One region of the Agrobacterium sp. 5Ca50 genome, then DNA from elsewhere that is predicted to be linked to it. Evidence: riboswitches for the same ligand, from Rfam matches in the RefSeq annotation. Region 1 holds a riboswitch; each other region holds the start of a gene.
The links. Region 1 has a riboswitch for cobalamin ahead of ACZ5FM_RS16305 (DUF1636 family protein). Riboswitches for the same ligand answer to the same signal wherever they lie in the genome.
Positions count from the first base shown of each region.

Region 1 (4,475 bases):
CGGTAGAAGCCGGCCTTTGGCAACGGGTCTGGTACGATCTCTGGCCATGCTTGACCCTTGGAAAGGGCCGTTAGACCGGTCGAAAGCCGCGCCATATTGACAGCGCCGCCTTCGCGGAAAAATGACAGGATTGCCGAAAGAGTAGAAGCATCAACAGTCGATGCCGCTTCCAGCTTTTCGTCCCGTTCACTGCATTCACCGGGCAAAAGGACCAGTTTGATGCCACGTCGCCTAGCCATCAAACCAAGCTGATCGACACCGTAACGCCAACGATCTGCACCGCCGAGAATCCGGATAAGGATCAGTTTCGCCTTTTCCGCCGTCTTCTCAATCCAGAGATCGACAGACATGGGATGGCGAAGTTCGGACAGGTTGGCAGAGACGAGCGAGAGGGAGCCAGCACATGCCTGCGTCCAACCGCGCTCCAGACCTGCCAGATCGCTGCTAGAAAAAGATAACACCACCACATCCGCCTGTGGCTGGTTGAGATCAACCGGCTCGATCAGGTCGTCGAGAGACGAAGATGTGGTGGCGAGAATATGCATGGATCAGGCCGCAAGCATCTTTTCGATTTTTGCGCGATCGATACCCTTTTCACCAATAACCACCAGACGGCTGCGGCGGGTTTCGCCTGCTGCCCAAGGGCGGTCAAAGTAATGATTGACGCGCGAACCTACTGCCTGCACCTGCAGGCGCATAGGCTTGGCGGAAACCTCGACAAATCCCTTGATGCGCAGCACGTTTTCCGCAGCGGCTGTTTCAGCGATACGGGACGCCAGAGCTTCAGGGTCACTTACCGCGGACAATTCCACAACGAAGCTGTCGAACTCGTCGTGATCGTGGTCTTCTTCCTCATCGTGATGGGTATGGCGATTTTCAATGTCGTCTTCCACAGCAAGACCAAGACCGATCAGGACAGCGGGATCAATGGCGCCATTGGACGCTACAACGATCTTTGCAGCCTTGGGCAGATGTTCGCCAATATGCGCCTTGGCGCGTTCCAGACCTTCGGCATCCAGCAGATCGCCCTTGGTCAGGACGATAAGGTCAGCGCAGGCAATCTGGTCTTCGAACACTTCTTCAACTGGATCATCATGGTCAAGCGCCTCGTCATTGGCACGCTGGGCAGCAAGAGCATCCAGATCATGCGAGACCATGCCTTCTGCAAGTGCAGCACCGTCGGCAACAGCGATAACAGCATCCACCGTGACGCGGCTTTTGATTGCCGGCCACTGGAACGCCTGCACCAGAGGCTTCGGCAGGGCAAGGCCGGAAGTTTCGATCAAAATATGCTCCACCTTCGGCTGACGGCTGAGGATCTGCTCGATCGCTGGCTGAAAATCATCGGCAACCGTGCAGCAAATGCAGCCATTTGCCAGTTCAACGATATTTTCTTCCGGGCAGCTTTCGATACCGCAGCCCTTGAGGATTTCGCCATCAATGCCAACATCGCCAAACTCATTGACGATAATCGCAAGACGCTTGCCTTCCAGTTTTTCCAGAAGACCACGCAGAAGCGTGGTTTTTCCAGCACCCAGAAAACCGGTGACGATGGTGCAAGGGACACGGTCCAGCGAATTGCTCATGATTTTTCCTCTGTGTAATCAAATGGTGGAATACGGGCAATCATGCCGCGTTTCAAACTGTCGGGACGTCCGCGCCAAGGCATAAGACCGTCCGGCGCACTGGCAAGCAATTGCGCGCCGATCAGCAGGTCGTCAGCATCGTCTTGTGCAAGGCCGCCAAAAATATAGGACCAGCCATCAACACTGCGAATACTGGCGCTCAAACCACGCTTGCAATTGGCAAGACAATTGACGCTACGTACCTCGATGCCAACATCCTGGGCCTTCGCGATAGCGGCAGATGACAAAAGCGCGCCGGGTCGGGGATCGGCATTCGGATCGTCCTCGCTGCGACAGTTTCGGCAGACAAATACAACGACACCATCAGCGGTGCCGTTTTGTGTTTTACCGTCAAGGCAGGGTGACGTTGCCGTAATATCCAAATCCGTATTCGCTTTCCGCGCCTTCAAAAAAATCATGGGGTGCGGTTATCGAAAACGGCAATTCATCGCGATGAGAGCCAGATATTCGATCGGTTCGACTGACCGGAGCACCCCGCCCGACAGACGTATTTTCCTGAAACGGCAGGTCTCCTGGCTTGCGGCTTATGGCGCCCGTGTCGCCGCCTTCCCGAACATATGTCCAGTGGCGTTTCGGCGTGGGCTGACCGCTTACAGTTGCGGGGGCAGCCACGGAGTGGCCCGTCAAATCGGGGCGGAACCGTGTTCCCTCTTAGCTTTTCCCGTTGCCGGAAAAAGACCGTCAGTGATTTACACTTAGGCGCAACCGCTGCTGCGGTCAATGCAAAGCCCACATGCCGCCAGCATTGCCGGGTGAGGCAAATTGGCTATAGTTGCCGCTTCGCAAATAGCAGATAAGCGTTTTTAGACATAGCAATGACAGGAATACCGCCATGACCCGCGAGATTACCGAGACTGAGGCCGAGCGTCACCGCCAAAAAATGGTCAATCGCAAAGCCGTCCAGGATGCCGAAGTCGCGGAAAAAACGGTCGAAAAAGGGCTTTTGATCGTCAATACCGGACCGGGTAAAGGCAAGTCTACCGCGGCCTTCGGTCTGGCGCTGCGCATGCTTGGCAATGGCCGCCGCGTCGGTGTCGTGCAGTTCATAAAGGGCGCTTGGGCGACCGGTGAACAACAAGCCTTGACTCTGTTCGGAGACCGCGTCGAATGGCGCACCATGGGCGAAGGTTTCACGTGGGACACTCAAGATCTGAAACGCGATGTCGCCGCAGCCGCCAAGGCATGGGCGGAAGCAAAGACGCTTATGGAGGACAAAACGATCGGACTTCTTGTCCTCGACGAGTTGAACATTGCTCTCCGCTACGAATATCTTGACCTGAACGACGTGATCGAGACATTGCAGAACCGTAGCCCCGATTTGCATGTTGTCGTCACCGGCCGTAACGCCAAGCAGCCTTTGATCGATGCTGCTGATATGGTGACTGAGATGACGCTGGTGAAGCATCACTTCAAGGCTGGCGTCAAAGCCCAGGCCGGTATCGAGTTTTAGGATAAAACCACATGGCAGCACGCGTTCTGATGTTTCAGGGCACCGGCTCTGATGTCGGCAAATCGCTTATGGTCGCAGGCCTTGCCCGCGCCTTTGTCAAACGTGGCTTGTCGGTGCTGCCATTCAAACCTCAAAACATGTCCAACAATGCTGCTGTGACCGCTGACGGCGGTGAAATTGGCCGCGCCCAGGCGCTACAGGCGCGCGCTGCCGGCGTTCCTCTATCTGTTCACATGAACCCGGTGCTGTTGAAGCCGCAAAGCGAAACCGGTGCGCAGGTGGTTGTGCAGGGAAAGGTCATTGGTAATGCTAAGGCTGCCGATTACCAGCATATGAAGGCAGGTCTGATGCCGCATGTGTTAGAGAGTTTGGAACGTCTTAAGTCACAAGCTGATCTGGTGCTGGTCGAAGGTGCTGGCAGTGCCTCCGAAGTCAATCTGCGCGCCAATGATATTGCCAATATGGGATTTGCCCGTGCCGCCGATGCACCCGTCATTCTGATCGGCGATATTGACCGAGGAGGCGTTATCGCCAGCCTGGTTGGCACCAAAACGGTTCTGGACCTGGATGATGCGGCGATGATCGAGGGATTTATCGTCAACCGTTTCCGCGGCGATCCAACACTGTTCGACAATGGAATGCGGATCATTGCCGACAAAACCGGATGGCGCAGCATAGGCCTTCTGCCTCACTTTGCCGAGGCGCAACAGCTACCGGCCGAAGACGCGCTTGGCCTGAGTGGGCCCGCCACACAAAAGCCCGGCGCAAAAATCCGTATTGCAGTGCCGATCCTGCCGCATATTTCCAATTTTGATGATCTCGATCCTCTCGACATGGAAGAGACTGTCGAACTTGTCAGGGTGAGACCCGGACAGACCATTCCAGCCGATTGCGCGCTGGTTCTCCTGTGCGGATCAAAGTCGACAATTGCTGATCTGGAAGTGCTGAAAAAGTCCGGGCTTGATATCGATATCAAGTCTCACGTCAGACGCGGCGGTTATGTGCTGGGCCTGTGTGGCGGCTATCAGATGCTGGGCAACACGATCGCCGACCCAAAGGGCATCGAAGGACCGCCAGCCACGGTCGAGGGTTTGGGCCTGCTTGACGCCGACACCGTTTTGACAGGCGATAAGCGCCTCGCCTCGGTGACCGGTTCAAGTTTCGACGGTACTTCATTCTCCGGCTATGAAATGCACGTCGGCATTACCACTGGTAAAGACTGCGACCGACCGTTTTCATCTGTCGATGATCACATTGAAGGGGCGATTTCACCGGCGGGGCGTGTTCTCGGCACCTACATCCACGGTCTTTTTGCCGATGATCGACAAAGAGGCGTGTGGCTGGAGCGGTTAGGTGGCAGCAGTTCGGCACTCAATTAC
Region 1 is NZ_AP026438.1:3,396,134-3,400,608, forward strand. Features, by position in the region: gene cobN (cobaltochelatase subunit CobN) at 1-545, opposite strand, end outside; gene cobW (cobalamin biosynthesis protein CobW) at 549-1,586, opposite strand; gene ACZ5FM_RS16305 (DUF1636 family protein) at 1,583-2,008, opposite strand; cobalamin riboswitch at 2,132-2,344, opposite strand; gene cobO (cob(I)yrinic acid a,c-diamide adenosyltransferase) at 2,479-3,096, shown strand; gene ACZ5FM_RS16315 (cobyric acid synthase) at 3,108-4,475, shown strand, end outside.

Region 2 (4,475 bases), 950 kb from region 1:
GGCAAGGAGCAATCCTTGCCTTTGTTGTTACGACGCCTTGGCCAGTCCCTTGGTGGCGGACTTTGGCTGGTAGATGGTGTTTTTCCCGTAACCGCGATCTTCGGGTCCAAGCTTGGACGCATCCGAGCCCGGCTCACGCTGCCATTTGCGGCGGTTAAGCTTGAAGCGCTTGACGAGATGTTCAAGTTCACCTGCACCTTCGGCCAATGCTTCGGAAATGGCGCTCATGCTGCTGACCATCGCTGCATTCTGCTGGGTCATCTGATCGAGTGAGCCGATTGCCGAATTGATCTCTGACAGCTTCGTGGATTGTTCAGAGGAGCCAATCGCGATGGCCTCGACATTGCTTTCGATGCTTTGCACAAAGCCCTGAATGTTCTTGAGTGCATCACCTGTCTTGCCAACCAGTCTGACGCCTTCATTGACCTCATTGGTCGAGTTCTTGATCAGGCCGGATATTTCCTTGGCGGCGGAGGCTGAACGCTGGGCAAGCTCACGCACCTCCTGCGCGACGACCGCAAAACCTTTGCCTGCTTCACCGGCGCGGGCAGCCTCAACACCGGCGTTGAGGGCAAGCAAATTGGTCTGGAAGGCGATTTCATCGATGACGCCAATGATCTTGGAAATCTCGCGTGATGCGGTTTCAATGCGCGCCATGGCATCAACCGTTGCATCAACTACCTGCACGGAATCGACAGCTGCAATGCGCGCGTCCTGAACCAGCTTGCGGGCCTCGGCTGTGCGGCCCGTGGATTCGCGAACCGTTTCGGTAATCTGCTCAAGGGCTGCGGAAGTTTCCTCGAGAGCAGCCGCCTGCTGCTCGGAGCGGGTGGCAATGCCACTCGCACTGGCGCGCATCTCGCCGCTTTTACTGGACAGCATGGCCGTTTCGGTCAGCACCTGCTCAAGGGTTTCCTGGAACTTTGCCAGCGACTGGTTGAAGTCGTGTCGCAGGTGGTCGAATTCAGGAACGAAGGGGTCGTCGATTGTCAGACGAATATTGCATTCCGCCAGACGTTCGAGACCAGCGCCCACTTCCTGAAGTGCCCGTACGCGACCAGAGACGTCGGTGGCAAACTTCACAACCTTGATGACCTTGCCTTCATCATTGAGGATTGGGTTGTAGGTCGCCTGAATGAAGATGGCACTGCCATCCTTGGTAATGCGCTTGAACTCGTCGGCATAAAATTCACCGGCAGCCAGACGTGGCCAGAACCCGGCATATTCATTGGAGGCAACATAGTCGGCCTCACAGAACATCTTGTGGTGGCGTCCCTTGATCTCTTGGAGGCTGTAACCCAGCGCCGAGCAGAAGTTTTCATTGGCGGTCAGGATCGTGCCATCCGGCTTGAACTCGATGACGGCCTGTGCGCGCGACAGCGCGGAAATCTTGCCCTTGCTTTCCACGCTCTCCTGCTTGGCGGCAGTAATGTCGGTGGCGATCTTCACCACCTTGACTACCTTGCCGCCGCGGATAATCGGGTTATAGCTGGCCTGGATCCAGATTTCTTCACCGCTCTTCGTCAGGCGGCGGAACTGGCGTTGCTCATACTGGCCGGAAGCGAGGCCCTTCCAGAACGTCGTGTAGTCTGCTGCGGCAGCGTCTTCTGCGCGCATGAACATTCTGTGATGACGGCCTTTGATCTCATCGAGTCGGTAACCGAGCGTCGCGCAGAAATTTTCGTTGGCGTCGAGCACCATGCCGTCGGGTGTAAAAGATATGATGGCCTGCGATCGGCTGAATGCAGACAGGATAGCCGCGGCTTCCGTGCTGAAAATGCGATCAAACCCCATAACTCCACCTGTCAAACTTGGTTAATGTCTATAACTATTCACTGGCAAATTTTAGTTAAAACTTTGATTAGATTTCCGCATTTTCAGCTCTAACGGTACAATCACCTTGTCACGCAGCGACACTGATTGCCCGATTGAAACGTCGCCCATTGACTCAAACCGTGCCGCGCCGGATAACAAAGATGTGATGGTTCCTTGCCGGGTTTTCCGGCGGGATGAAAAGGGAACACGATAGGGAATTGTCCTCATTCGTGGCTGCCCCCGCAACTGTGAACGGAGAGCCTGAAAACAAAGAGCCACTGGTCTGGCGCATCGATATGAAATCATAGTGATTTTGCACTATCGATGCGAAAAAACAGACAGACCGGGAAGGTGTTTTCAGGTTACGACCCGTGAGCCAGGAGACCTGCCATCGCGAGAGTGTCCATGCCGGCGGGGTGTCCGGAATTTGCGCGGTTTTGCGGAAATGCTTCGGCGGTTTCCTCTTTCTTCGTGTGCTTCCCCGTGGTGACGGATGTCGATTGCGGATCCGCGTGTCCATTGCATACGCTGCCGGTTCCGTTTTTGAGACTGCGTATGCATTGAGCGAGAGGGTTCACCATGTCTGTCCAAAACAACGCCGCCACGCAGGCGGTATCTGTCAAATCTGCCAGCGCAGTCCAGTCGCTTCTGGCCGTGTTCTGCGGCCTGTTCATCATCGGTTTTGTCGGCTTTTCGCATATCGAGGCCGTGCATAATGCCGCGCATGATACGCGCCATGTCAACGCCTTTCCCTGCCACTGAGGGAGAGCGGCATGTCGTCTTTTCGTAATATCGTTTTTACATCCGTTTTGGTGGGGCTGATCTGCGGACTTGCCGTCAGCCTCATGCAATATGTCGGCACCACACCGTTGATCCTGCATGCCGAGACATTCGAATCGGCTGGCGGTGAGGCCGGGCATAATCATGACGCAGCACCGGCAACCGGTGAAGCGGCTGCGTCTGCTGGCCACGCTCATGACGAAGAAGCCTGGGGACCGGCGGATGGTTTTGAGCGGAATGCCTACACGGCTGCTGCCAATATTCTGACGGCAATCGGTTATGCACTGGTTCTGACCGGCCTCATCTCACTGCGGGGCAGCAATATTGGCTGGCGTGAAGGTCTGTTCTGGGGGCTTGGCGGCTTTGCGGCCGTGGCTCTGGCACCGATGGTCGGTCTGCCGCCTGAATTGCCGGGAAGCCCGGCTGGTGAACTGGCCGCGCGTCAGGCCTGGTGGATTGGCACTGCGGTAGCAACAGCAGGTGGTTTAGCGCTTTTGGCTTTCCGTCGTGAGCCATGGGCTGCGGTTCTCGCCATCGTGCTGATCGCTGCGCCGCATGTCATTGGTGCGCCGTTGCCGCCGGAAGGCGAACATGCTTTGGCACCACTGCCACTGGAGCGTCGTTTCATCATCCTTGCCACACTCACCAGCTTTGTTTTCTGGGTGTTGCTAGGTGCCTTGAGCGGCACGCTCCTCAAGCGCTTTGAAGCGGCCAAGTGAACACCGGTTCTGCCGAATGGAGCGTGGCGCTTGATGCGCTGCGCTTTTCTGTTACCGGGCATGGCGGGCCTTGCGCCGTGCACCGCCTTGCTTTCAAGGCATTGCTTGGTGCATCACCGGATAGCGAGGCCTGCCTTGCCTGTTTTGCCGAGCATCAGGCTGCGTTTGAAGCCGCCGCCCTCGACAAGATCAAGCGACAAAATCTGGCGGCGGATAAAAGCCTTCATCTGAACAGTCGGGATATTCGTCGCGCATTGGGTAACGATATCGCGTCGGGTCCACAGCGTGTTTGCCGGGTTCTCGACCGCGATGTTGCCAGCTGAGTTATCTCAGCGGTGCTCGGCAGCAAACGCCTTGATTTCTGATTCTGCTTCCGGTCCCCACAGGTCAAGCGCCTTGAGGATCTCGGTGGTAAAACTGACCGGCGCGGTTCCCGCTGCCGTGATAACGCCTTGGTCGCGCACCGCCTGGGGCTGGTCGCGATAATAATCGGCACCCGAATAGGCTGGATAGGCGCGGTGTGAGGCAAGTGAGTTGCCAGTATGGGCAACGTCATTCAAAATGCCGGTGCCGGCCAGCATGCTGGCGGCCGCGCAAATGCCGGCGACCACACGTCCCTCCCGCCGGAACCGCTGCACCATTTCCGTGAAGTCCGGCGCGCTGCCACGCTCCCAACTCAGGCCACCGGGAACAATCAGTGCATCGATCAAGGCCGGATCAAGTGCACCATAGGCCACATCGGGCATGACTTTCAGGCCACCCATTGACGTTACGGGCGAACCATCCGGTGACGCAATGATGATCTCGGCACCCAGATAGCTGCGCGCCACCGCACTGAACAGGGCGCTTTCCCAATCGGCGAACTCGGGCGTCAATGCAATTGCAATACGGGTCATTGTCTTTGTCCTTGCTGACAGCAATCCAACGTTACGCAATAGCCTGCATGTAGCGCATGCCGGTGACCGGACGCGGTGTGAAGTCCATGTTTTCGTAGAAACGATGTGCAGCAACATTACCGGTGGCGGCGCTGACGGAAAGGTAGTCGCAGCCGCAACGCTTGGCGACATCGCGTGCACGCGATACCAGATGCTGGCCAGTACCGTGACCGCGATGACCGTCACGGACGTAGAGGTGGTGCAGTTCCATGCCGCGCCGCGCTTC
Region 2 is NZ_AP026438.1:645,930-650,404, forward strand. Features, by position in the region: gene ACZ5FM_RS03095 (methyl-accepting chemotaxis protein) at 28-1,794, opposite strand; cobalamin riboswitch at 1,966-2,222, shown strand; gene ACZ5FM_RS03100 (CbtB domain-containing protein) at 2,395-2,577, shown strand; gene ACZ5FM_RS03105 (CbtA family protein) at 2,589-3,314, shown strand; gene ACZ5FM_RS03110 (hypothetical protein) at 3,311-3,637, shown strand; gene ACZ5FM_RS03115 (type 1 glutamine amidotransferase family protein) at 3,644-4,210, opposite strand; gene ACZ5FM_RS03120 (GNAT family N-acetyltransferase) at 4,242-4,475, opposite strand, start outside.
Region 2: linked by a shared signal. The riboswitch ahead of ACZ5FM_RS03100 (CbtB domain-containing protein) and the one ahead of ACZ5FM_RS16305 (DUF1636 family protein) in region 1 are both predicted to bind cobalamin.

Region 3 (4,475 bases), 1.8 Mb from region 1:
AGCAGCATGGCGAGAAAAAGTCCCGACAGGCCCATGAACAGCGAGACCGGCAGGCGCGCGGCAAACTCAGCAAACACCGCCTCGCCGGTGCGGAAGGACCGGCCCCAGTCGCCGACTACGAACCCTTGCAGCCAGTGCAGGTAACGCAGCGGAATTGGCTGATCCAGCCCCCATTCCGCCCGCAAGGCAGCGAATGTTGCCTCTGTTGCCGGCAGGTTCCAGACATGCACGGCAATGGCCACGGGGTCAGACGGCATTGTCGAAATAATCGCGAAGGCGGCGAAGGAAATCGCCGCCAGCCCGATGGCTGATCTGATGCAGGGCCAGATCAGGTTCATGTCTATTTCGCTTCGCCAATATCGGCGCGCAGGACGTGGTAGTCCGAACCCCAGGGCTGATAGTTTTCCAGCCGCTTGGACACACCGACATACCAGACCGGCGAGACAAGGAACGAGGCCGGAACGTCCTCGAACAGCTTGTCCTGCGCATCCAGTGCAATGCTGACGCGGGCATCCGGCTCACCTTCCGACGCGAAGCGGTCGAGAATGGCGTCAAATTCCGGCGAGGCATATTTGGCGTAATTGAGCGAGGCGCCGGTGCGCAGCATCGAGTTGAGGAAGAAGGCCGGGTCACCGCTTGGTGCAGTGTGTTGTGCCCAGAGCGCAATATCGAAATCGCCTGCCGAAGCAACCTGCTGGATGCTTTCGACCACCTGCGTATCAAGCTCCACGCCGACCCTTGCCAGCTGCGCCTTAACGACCGGCAGCATGGTTACGAGGTCAGGACGCTGCGGATAGGTAATGGCCAGCAGGCGCAGCGGCTTGCCGTCCTTTTCACGGGTGCCGTTGGAACCCTTGGTCCAGCCCGCCTCCTCCAGCAGCGCCGCTGCCTTAACCAGATCTGTCACGCGGGGATTTTTTCCGGCAAAGGGAAAATAGGCGGCGTAAGCGGCGGTTGCCGGTTCACCGCCATTGATGGCGGCTGCCAGTTCCGTGCGATCAAAGGCCAGATCAAGCGCCTGGCGCAGTTTGACATCTGCCAGCAGCGGACGGGTGGTGTTGAGGAATGCCAGATATTGATACCCGACCGGGAAAGACTTGATGGTGAGGTCCGGGTTGGTTTTCAGGCGGCTGACGACTTCTGACGGCAGGCCGAAGGCCAGATCAAGTTCGCCGGATTCCAGCGCCAGTGTCATGCTTTGCGCGTCACCAAACTTGCGGAACTCAACCGGAGAACGGTTGTCTGCACCGACAAAATGGGCGTTGGGTGCAAGGGTGATCGATGCATCTGTCTTGAAATCGGCAATGCTGTAAGGGCCGGTAAACAGCGCCTCGCCATTGGGTGCCGGTGTGTAGGCGACCAGTGGCCATTCGGCAAACAGTGCCTGAATGTAGGGAACCGGCTTTTCCGTCGTGACCTTGAGTGTCAGGTCATCGACCGCGGCAAAACTCAGCTTGCCACCGGTGGCAAGCGCCGCCTTGTTGTTGGCGAATGTATTGTCAAATCCGGCGGCCAGAGCCTTGGCGGTGACGGGCGAACCGTCTGAAAAGGCGCGGCCCGGCTGCAGGGTGATTGTCCAGGTCAGCTCATCATTGCGCTCTGCCTTGTCAGCCAGTTCCGGCACCAGCTTGCCATCACGGTCAACGGTAAACAGGTTTTCGCCAACGCCGTGGCTGGTCAGGGCCCAACCGTTGGAACCCTTGGCCGGATCGGTGCCCGAGGTGATGTAGGTTGCGCCAACGCGTAGCGGCTCTGCGGCAAAACCGGCAGCCGCCGTGGACATGACGGCGGTGGCAAGCCAGGTCGCGCCAAGACGCGACAGGAATTTGGGTGACATTTTATCTCCTCGGATCAGTTTTGGGGAATACGCAGCCGCTGCTTGCGGCCTGTGGGATGGTAGGCGTGGGTTTCGACCACATGGTTGCCAAGTTCAGGGCTGCCGAGCAGATGGCCTGCAATGATGTCATCGACCGCCTGTTCGGTAACGCCGCCGTAATAGGTGCCATCGGGAAACACCTGCAGCACCGGCGCCAGATTGCACGGGCCAAGGCAGCTGGATTTGGCCGTCATGGTGCCAGCACCGGTGACGCGCAGTTTCAAACGTTCCTGCTGGTTGCGAAGGTGGTTCCAGATTGTCTCGGCGCCTGCGCTGTTACAGGCACCGCCGGAACAGACGAGAACGCGGTATTTCTGTGCTGGCACCAGCGACCCTTCCTGCGCGACCGCCTTGCCGGACGTGGTTTCCAGCGCCTGCGCCTGTTCCAGAAGCTCGCTCATCAGCGGCAGCATCAGGCCCGCAGAGGCAATATCGCCGGTGATGGAAATTTCCGGCCATGGCTGGGTGGCTGACGCACGCCAGCGCTTCAGCGACTTGACCAACCAGTTGCGGAAACTCGGCTCGACCGGCAGAACCAGCGGCAGAATGGTGATATGGTCAAGCTGCTGTTCCAGCAGGGAAAACAGCCCGTCGCGCAGCGAGGGCGTGCCCTGCTCCGTAAAGGCAAATTGCACGATGTCTCCGGGGCGTGACAGCGCAATATGGTCAGCCAGTTTTTCGGCAAGGCGCTGCATTTCCAGATGTGGAGATGCGGCAAAGGCAGACTTTGCAATGAGAAGAATGGCGCGCCGTGACGGGCGCATGGGTGGGGTTTTCAGGTGTTTTACGTCTTCATTCACTGCCAAAATCTCAAATACAGGAGGCAGCAAAAATGAAGGCATGTCTGGCAGGAAGGCCGCGCACACACTCATTCCTGTGGCACACCCCGACCACGGAATCGTATCTCGTCAGGCAGGTCTCCTGGCTTGCGGGTCAATGCCGTTGTCCGTCTTCCCGGCATTTCTGCCAGTGACATGTTGGACAAACGGCTAACCGCTTACAGTTGCGGGACAGCTTCGGTTTTGCACCGAATTCCCTCTTAGCTTCCACCCAGAGGTGGAAGAACCATGACCCAGACAAGCTACACGTTCAGATATCACTGTCAATGTTACCAAGCCGCGCTTTGGTACGGGCAGTGGATGGACCGACAGATAACATAAGTTACGTTATTACATAACGTGATCGATTATAATGGCAAGGGCATTGGGTGGTGAATGCACAGCAAGCCCCTGCCCCTGGCAAGCGTGTGACAAGGGCAAGGTTGGGTGACTGGTGTTAGGCTTCTTTCTGTTGCGGCTGGATCAGCGGTACATGCGGTGCGGCCGTCAGTGGCAGGTGGCCAGTCAGGCGCGGATCGGCCTGCGTTTCCACCTGAAAAGCATAGGGCCGGAAACCGGAGCGCAGGTAAAAGCCGAGTGCCGAGGGATGGTCCAGCGTGCAGGTGTGCAGGTGCAGGCGTTTGATGTCTCTCTGCCAGGCACGTTTCAGCGTCGCATTCATCAGCGCGCGGCCAAGCCCCTTGCCGGTTACTTCCTCGGTCAGGCCCAGAAACACCAGCTCACATTCATTCGGCTCACGGAAATCAAGTTCCATCAGGCCGATATCCTGCTGGCCATCGCGCAGCACGTAGAGCTCCACATCCTCATGGCCAATGATCGAGGCCAGTTTTTCATCGCTGATGATGAGGCGCGAAAACCACAGCCATTCTGCACCGATCTTTCGGTAAAGCGTGCGATACGCCTCCAGATCTGGCTTTTCCATACGGTCCAGGCGGATGTCACCGACAAAGGACGGTTCTGCCGCTTGCGGATTTTCGGTCATTTCCAGACAGGTGACGACACTGGCAACATGTCCCGGCTGGACGTGCGAATAACCTGATGGCGTGAAGGTCTTTGTGGTGCTCATGATCATGCTCGATATATGCGGAAGGCAGGAATTGGGGTGTTTGGGCTTGCGTTTAGCAAACCACCACGCGGGTAAAATGCAGCACCTCATCGCCGATATTTTCATAGGAATATGGCTGGGCGCTGTCGAAAATGGTGAAGTCCCCGGCTTTGACCACCACGGAACCATCCTGTTTGTTGATGCGCAGGCGACCGGCCGACACGGATATCATTTCATACCAGCCAACCGGGTCCGGCTCTGCCTGATAGGTATCGCCAACATCGATCGACCACGACCACAATTCGGCAAGGCTGCGGGCTGGCGCCGTGCCCAACAGCACGGCAAAACTTTTGCGCGTTGCGCCGCGCCAGGCAATTTCCTCGACCTTGGTGGTGCTGGCGGCGGGATTTGCCACCATGGCCGCAAAACCGACACCCAGCGCACGCGACAGCGAGGCCAGCTTGCTGAGGCTGATATTGGTATCGCCACTTTCGAGATTGCTGATCATGCGACGGCTGAGGCCGGAGGCCTGGGCCAAGGCTTCCTGGCTCATGCCCGCATCAGCACGGTAACGGCGAAGATTGGCGGCCACATGGGCGAGAACATCGGATGGGTCATCTTGACTGTGCATTATATTGCTCATATTGCGTATTATTATGCACACACTTTCGAAATACAAGCTGGTTTTTTCCCGCCAGGAACTGGCGCTGATTGC
Region 3 is NZ_AP026438.1:1,492,070-1,496,544, reverse strand. Features, by position in the region: gene ACZ5FM_RS07240 (ABC transporter permease) at 1-338, opposite strand, end outside; gene ACZ5FM_RS07235 (ABC transporter substrate-binding protein) at 341-1,837, opposite strand; gene ACZ5FM_RS07230 ((2Fe-2S) ferredoxin domain-containing protein) at 1,852-2,676, opposite strand; cobalamin riboswitch at 2,771-2,962, opposite strand; gene ACZ5FM_RS07225 (GNAT family N-acetyltransferase) at 3,152-3,781, opposite strand; gene ACZ5FM_RS07220 (helix-turn-helix domain-containing protein) at 3,834-4,391, opposite strand; gene ACZ5FM_RS07215 (DMT family transporter) at 4,417-4,475, shown strand, end outside.
Region 3: linked by a shared signal. The riboswitch ahead of ACZ5FM_RS07230 ((2Fe-2S) ferredoxin domain-containing protein) and the one ahead of ACZ5FM_RS16305 (DUF1636 family protein) in region 1 are both predicted to bind cobalamin.

Region 4 (4,475 bases), 1.5 Mb from region 1:
ATGATCGAGGTGGACCCGAACCGCCAGCCGGTGTTCACACCGCCAATGCAGGGCGGCCTTAGAACCCTGTGCGTACGCACGTGCGACGGCGCGTTCTTCCCGATTTCGTCCAATGCCTCACCGCTTGATTTTCGCCGTCAGGCCGCGACCTGTGAGCAAATGTGCCCCGGTTCTGAGACCGAGCTTTATTACCACTCCCTGCAAGGTCAGGAGAGTGCGGACATGGTTTCTGCCGAGACCGGCAAACCATACAAGGATCTGCCGACCGCCTTTGCCTATCGCAACACGTCAGCAGACACCCGCTCGCCGTCCTGCGGCTGCAACATGGCGTCTTATTTCGACCAGATGAAAAAACAGGAAGAGGCCAACCAGTCAAAACCCGCAGAACCCTATTCCGGCGTTACCGATATCAAGACGCCGAATGGCGAAAAGAAGCAGGCAGAACAACCGGTTGCCGCAGCTCCTGCCGAGCGCGACTATGATCCCAAAGATAGCAAAGTTCGGGTCGTCGGACCACAATTTCTGCCCGAGGAAACCAGCCGGATCGATCTGCACAATCCGGCTCTGCAAGGTGCACAACCGCAGCAGCAGTGATGCACGACGCCTTTCCTCACACGCGCCAATAGATTTAGCGACGGCCCCACCGATCGTGGAACACCAGATCTTCCAGCGGCAGTCTTTTGGCCCAGCCCTTCACGGCCAGTTCCGGCTCTCGGTAGAGTTCGGTCACAAAACCCAGACATAACCAGGCAACGATTTCGATATGGTCGGGTATGCCGAGAATGCGGCGTATGTCTGCATCATGGAAGATACTGACCCAACCGACGCCCACCCCTTCGGCACGGGCTGCAAGCCATAGGTTTTGGATGGCGCAGACCGTGGAATAGACATCCATACGTGGATTGTGGGTGCGTCCCAGAACAACAGTGCCACCACGGGTCGGATCGCAGGTCACGCAGATGCTGAGGGGCGCGGTTCGAATGCCCTCGAGCTTGAGGCTACGATAAAGGCTCTGCCTGTCATCTTCGAACAGCAGCGCCGCCTCCTCACTGGCACGGGCGAAAGCCTGCCAGGCGGCATCACGCACCGTCTGATCCCTGATCAGTGTGAAGTTCCACGGCTGCATGAAACCGACCGAGGGCGCGGCGTGAGCGGCAGCCAGCAGCCGCTGCACCAGATCATCCGGCAATGGATGGCTTTCAAACTCATTGCGCACATCACGGCGCGTCTCAATGGCCCGGTAAACGGCTGCCTTGTCATCACAGGAAAAAGCCCCGGCCGCGTGGCGGGCTTCAGAAAACGGATCGTCCTGCATCGTTAATCCCCAACAATGCCTATCGCCGGCAGATCCCGCAGAACCCACCAGGCAAACAACCATCCCGCCGTCCATACGGGCTGGTCTATGATGTCGGGCCGGTCTTCTGGCTTGGCATCGTCCTTCCGCTGCCGCCTTCCCGGAACATCCAGTGGCGATTGGTGCAGCAGATGTCCGCCTTACAGCGTTGGGCACGCTCCGGTCTTGCACCGGATTCCCGATTCTCCCGCACGTCGTGCAGGCACCTGACGGCAGTGCTTATGTCCGCTACATCGCGCAAATGCAAGCACGCGTGCATGTGGCGTCAGGTCGCCGGGAAATACCTGACATAGGCGAACTCATCGCCATCAGGAGACCAGTTGGGCGAGTTCATGGTGCCCTGCCCGCCAAACAGTTCAAACAGCGTCTCGACATTGCCGCCATCGGTATCCATCAACCGCACCCGCACATCGAGGTCACGGGGATGGTCAAAGACATCGGCGTCGTAGGACACGAACACCACCTTGTCGCCTGATGGCGACGGATGTGGAAACCAGTCTCCAAAATTACTGTCGGTTACGCGCTCGACGGATGAGCCATCAGTATTCACACGCCATATCTGCATCAGCCCGGTGCGGCTGGAATTGAAATAGATCCACTGGCCATCGGCGGAGTAATCCGGCCCGTCATTACGGCCCTCACCATGCGTAAGACGTGATTCAACTTCGCTCTCTATGTCCATGGAATATATATCAAAAACCTGATCACGAATGCCGCAGTAAGTGAATGATTTTCCATCCGGTGACCAGCCATGCCAATAGGATGGCAAATTGTGCGTCATCAGCCTTGGCGTGCCGCCGGACGACGGCAGCAGGTAGATTGCGCTCTTGCCAAACTCCACCTTGTCGGAAATGGCATAAAGCGAACCGTCAGGCGAAATGCCATGGTCGTTATTGCACAGGGTCGCAAAACCGGTGTCCACCTTGAGCGGTGTCGGATCACCCGAAAGCGACAAGCGATAGATCAGCCCATCGGCATTGAGCAGCAGATATTGACCATCCGGCGACCAGTTGGGCGCCTCAAACAGCGCCTCGGTCTGCCAGACCACACGCATCTGACGGGTGCGGATGTTGTAGATTTCGATGGAACTGCGCACGCATCCTCCCGGGATTGCTCATCAACAGGATTGAGCGGACATTTCATTTGCCTCGCCCGACACCTTCACATAATGATCCTAGTGCCGCAGGCACCGTCCTGCAAATTCAAATAAGGAGAACAGCAGCGTTTCGGCACCGTCCGTTTACCCTGCCCCGTTTCTCCCAGGTTCGAGGTTCTGCGATGAATTCCATCGCCGATCAAGGCATCCGTATTGGCCGGATTGCCGCCATGCTTCCCGTCAAGGACATTCAAAAGGCCCATGACTTCTATGTCGGTGTTCTCGGCTTCACCAAGGTCTTTGAAAACGGCAATCCCGTCGGTTTCATGATCCTGAAACAGGGCAATGCCGAGCTGCATCTGATCCTGCAGCCGTCACACAAGGCAGCCCCCTTCAACGTTGCTCACATGATGGTGAGTGACGTCGATGCCCTGCATACGCTGTGCAAACAACATGGCCTGCGCATCATCAAGGGTCTGCAGGACAAGGATTACGGCCTGCGCGCCTTTGTTTTTGAAGACCCGGATGGCAACCGCATCGATGTCGGTCAGGTGATTTAGGGACGGGAATGATGTCGCGCCGACGCGCTCCGCTGGATCTCTGTGACAAGCATAGAGACGACGAGAGTCGTGTTGCAGCCATACACGGCAACACAGCATACAAAAACGGCGCGGTTTGATCCGCGCCGCTCTTATCTCTACCGATCTCTGAACCGGTTGGTGATCGGGTAACGGCGATCACGCCCGAAGTTCTTCTTGGTAATCTTCACACCCGGCGCAGACTGGCGGCGCTTGTATTCCGCAAGATAAAGCAGATGCTCGATGCGGTGTACGGTCGTGACGTCATGGCCGCGCGCCACAATGTCATCCACCGACATTTCCTGCTCCACCAGGCATTCTAGGATATCATCCAGCACCGGATATGGTGGCAGTGAATCCTGGTCAGTCTGGTTTGGACGCAGTTCGGCCGATGGCGCCTTGGAAAGGATGTTCGCCGGTATCACCTCACCGGACGGACCAAGCGCGGTTGGCGGCACATGTTCGTTACGCCATTTCGAAATGGCGTAGACCTGCATCTTGTAGAGGTCCTTGATCGGGTTGAAGCCGCCATTCATGTCGCCATAAAGCGTGGCGTAGCCCACCGACATCTCGGACTTGTTGCCGGTCGTCACCACCATGGAGCCAAACTTGTTGGACACCGCCATCAGGATGGTGCCACGCGTGCGGCTTTGCAGGTTTTCTTCGGTAATGCCCTCTTCGGTGCCCTCAAACAGTTCGGCAAGCGACGACAGGAAACCTTCCACCGGTTCGACAATCGGCACAATGTCGTAACGGCAGCCCAGCGCCTTGGCGCAATCGGCAGCGTCTTTCAGCGATTCATCCGACGTATAGCGGTATGGCAGCATGATGCAGCGAACACGCTCTTCACCCAGCGCATCGACCGCAATCGCTGCGCAAATGGCGGAATCGATACCACCGGACAGGCCAAGCACGACGCTCTTGAAGCCGTTCTTGTTGACGTAGTCGCGGAAGCCCAACAGGCAGGCGCGGTAATCCGCTTCCTCGCCCTCGGGGATTTTCGACATCGGGCCGCTGTGGCAGTGCCAGCCGTTTTCGGTGCGCTTCCAGTCGGTGACGGCAAGTGTCGCCTCAAACTGGCTCATCTGAAATGCCAGACTCTTGTCGGCATTCAGTGCAAAACTTGCGCCGTCGAATACCAATTCGTCCTGCCCGCCAAGCTGGTTTGCAAAAATCAGCGGCAGGTTGGTTTCTATAACTTGGCGCAGCGCCACCTGATGGCGCACTTCCACCTTTCCGCGATAGTAGGGCGAACCGTTGGGCACCAGCAGCAATTCAGCACCGGTTTCGGCCAGCGTTTCGCACACGCCCATGTCGTTCCAGATTTCTTCGCAAATCGGGATACCGAGCCTGACACCACGGAAATTGACGGGACCGGGCATTTCGCCGGCCACGAATACACGCTTTTCGTCAAACTCGCCGTAGTTCGGTAGGTCGATCTTGTCGC
Region 4 is NZ_AP026438.1:1,213,342-1,217,816, reverse strand. Features, by position in the region: gene ACZ5FM_RS05800 (DUF2865 domain-containing protein) at 1-594, shown strand, start outside; gene bluB (5,6-dimethylbenzimidazole synthase) at 629-1,315, opposite strand; cobalamin riboswitch at 1,395-1,579, opposite strand; gene ACZ5FM_RS05790 (TolB family protein) at 1,620-2,450, opposite strand; gene ACZ5FM_RS05785 (glyoxalase superfamily protein) at 2,633-3,010, shown strand; gene ACZ5FM_RS05780 (NAD+ synthase) at 3,148-4,475, opposite strand, start outside.
Region 4: linked by a shared signal. The riboswitch ahead of bluB (5,6-dimethylbenzimidazole synthase) and the one ahead of ACZ5FM_RS16305 (DUF1636 family protein) in region 1 are both predicted to bind cobalamin.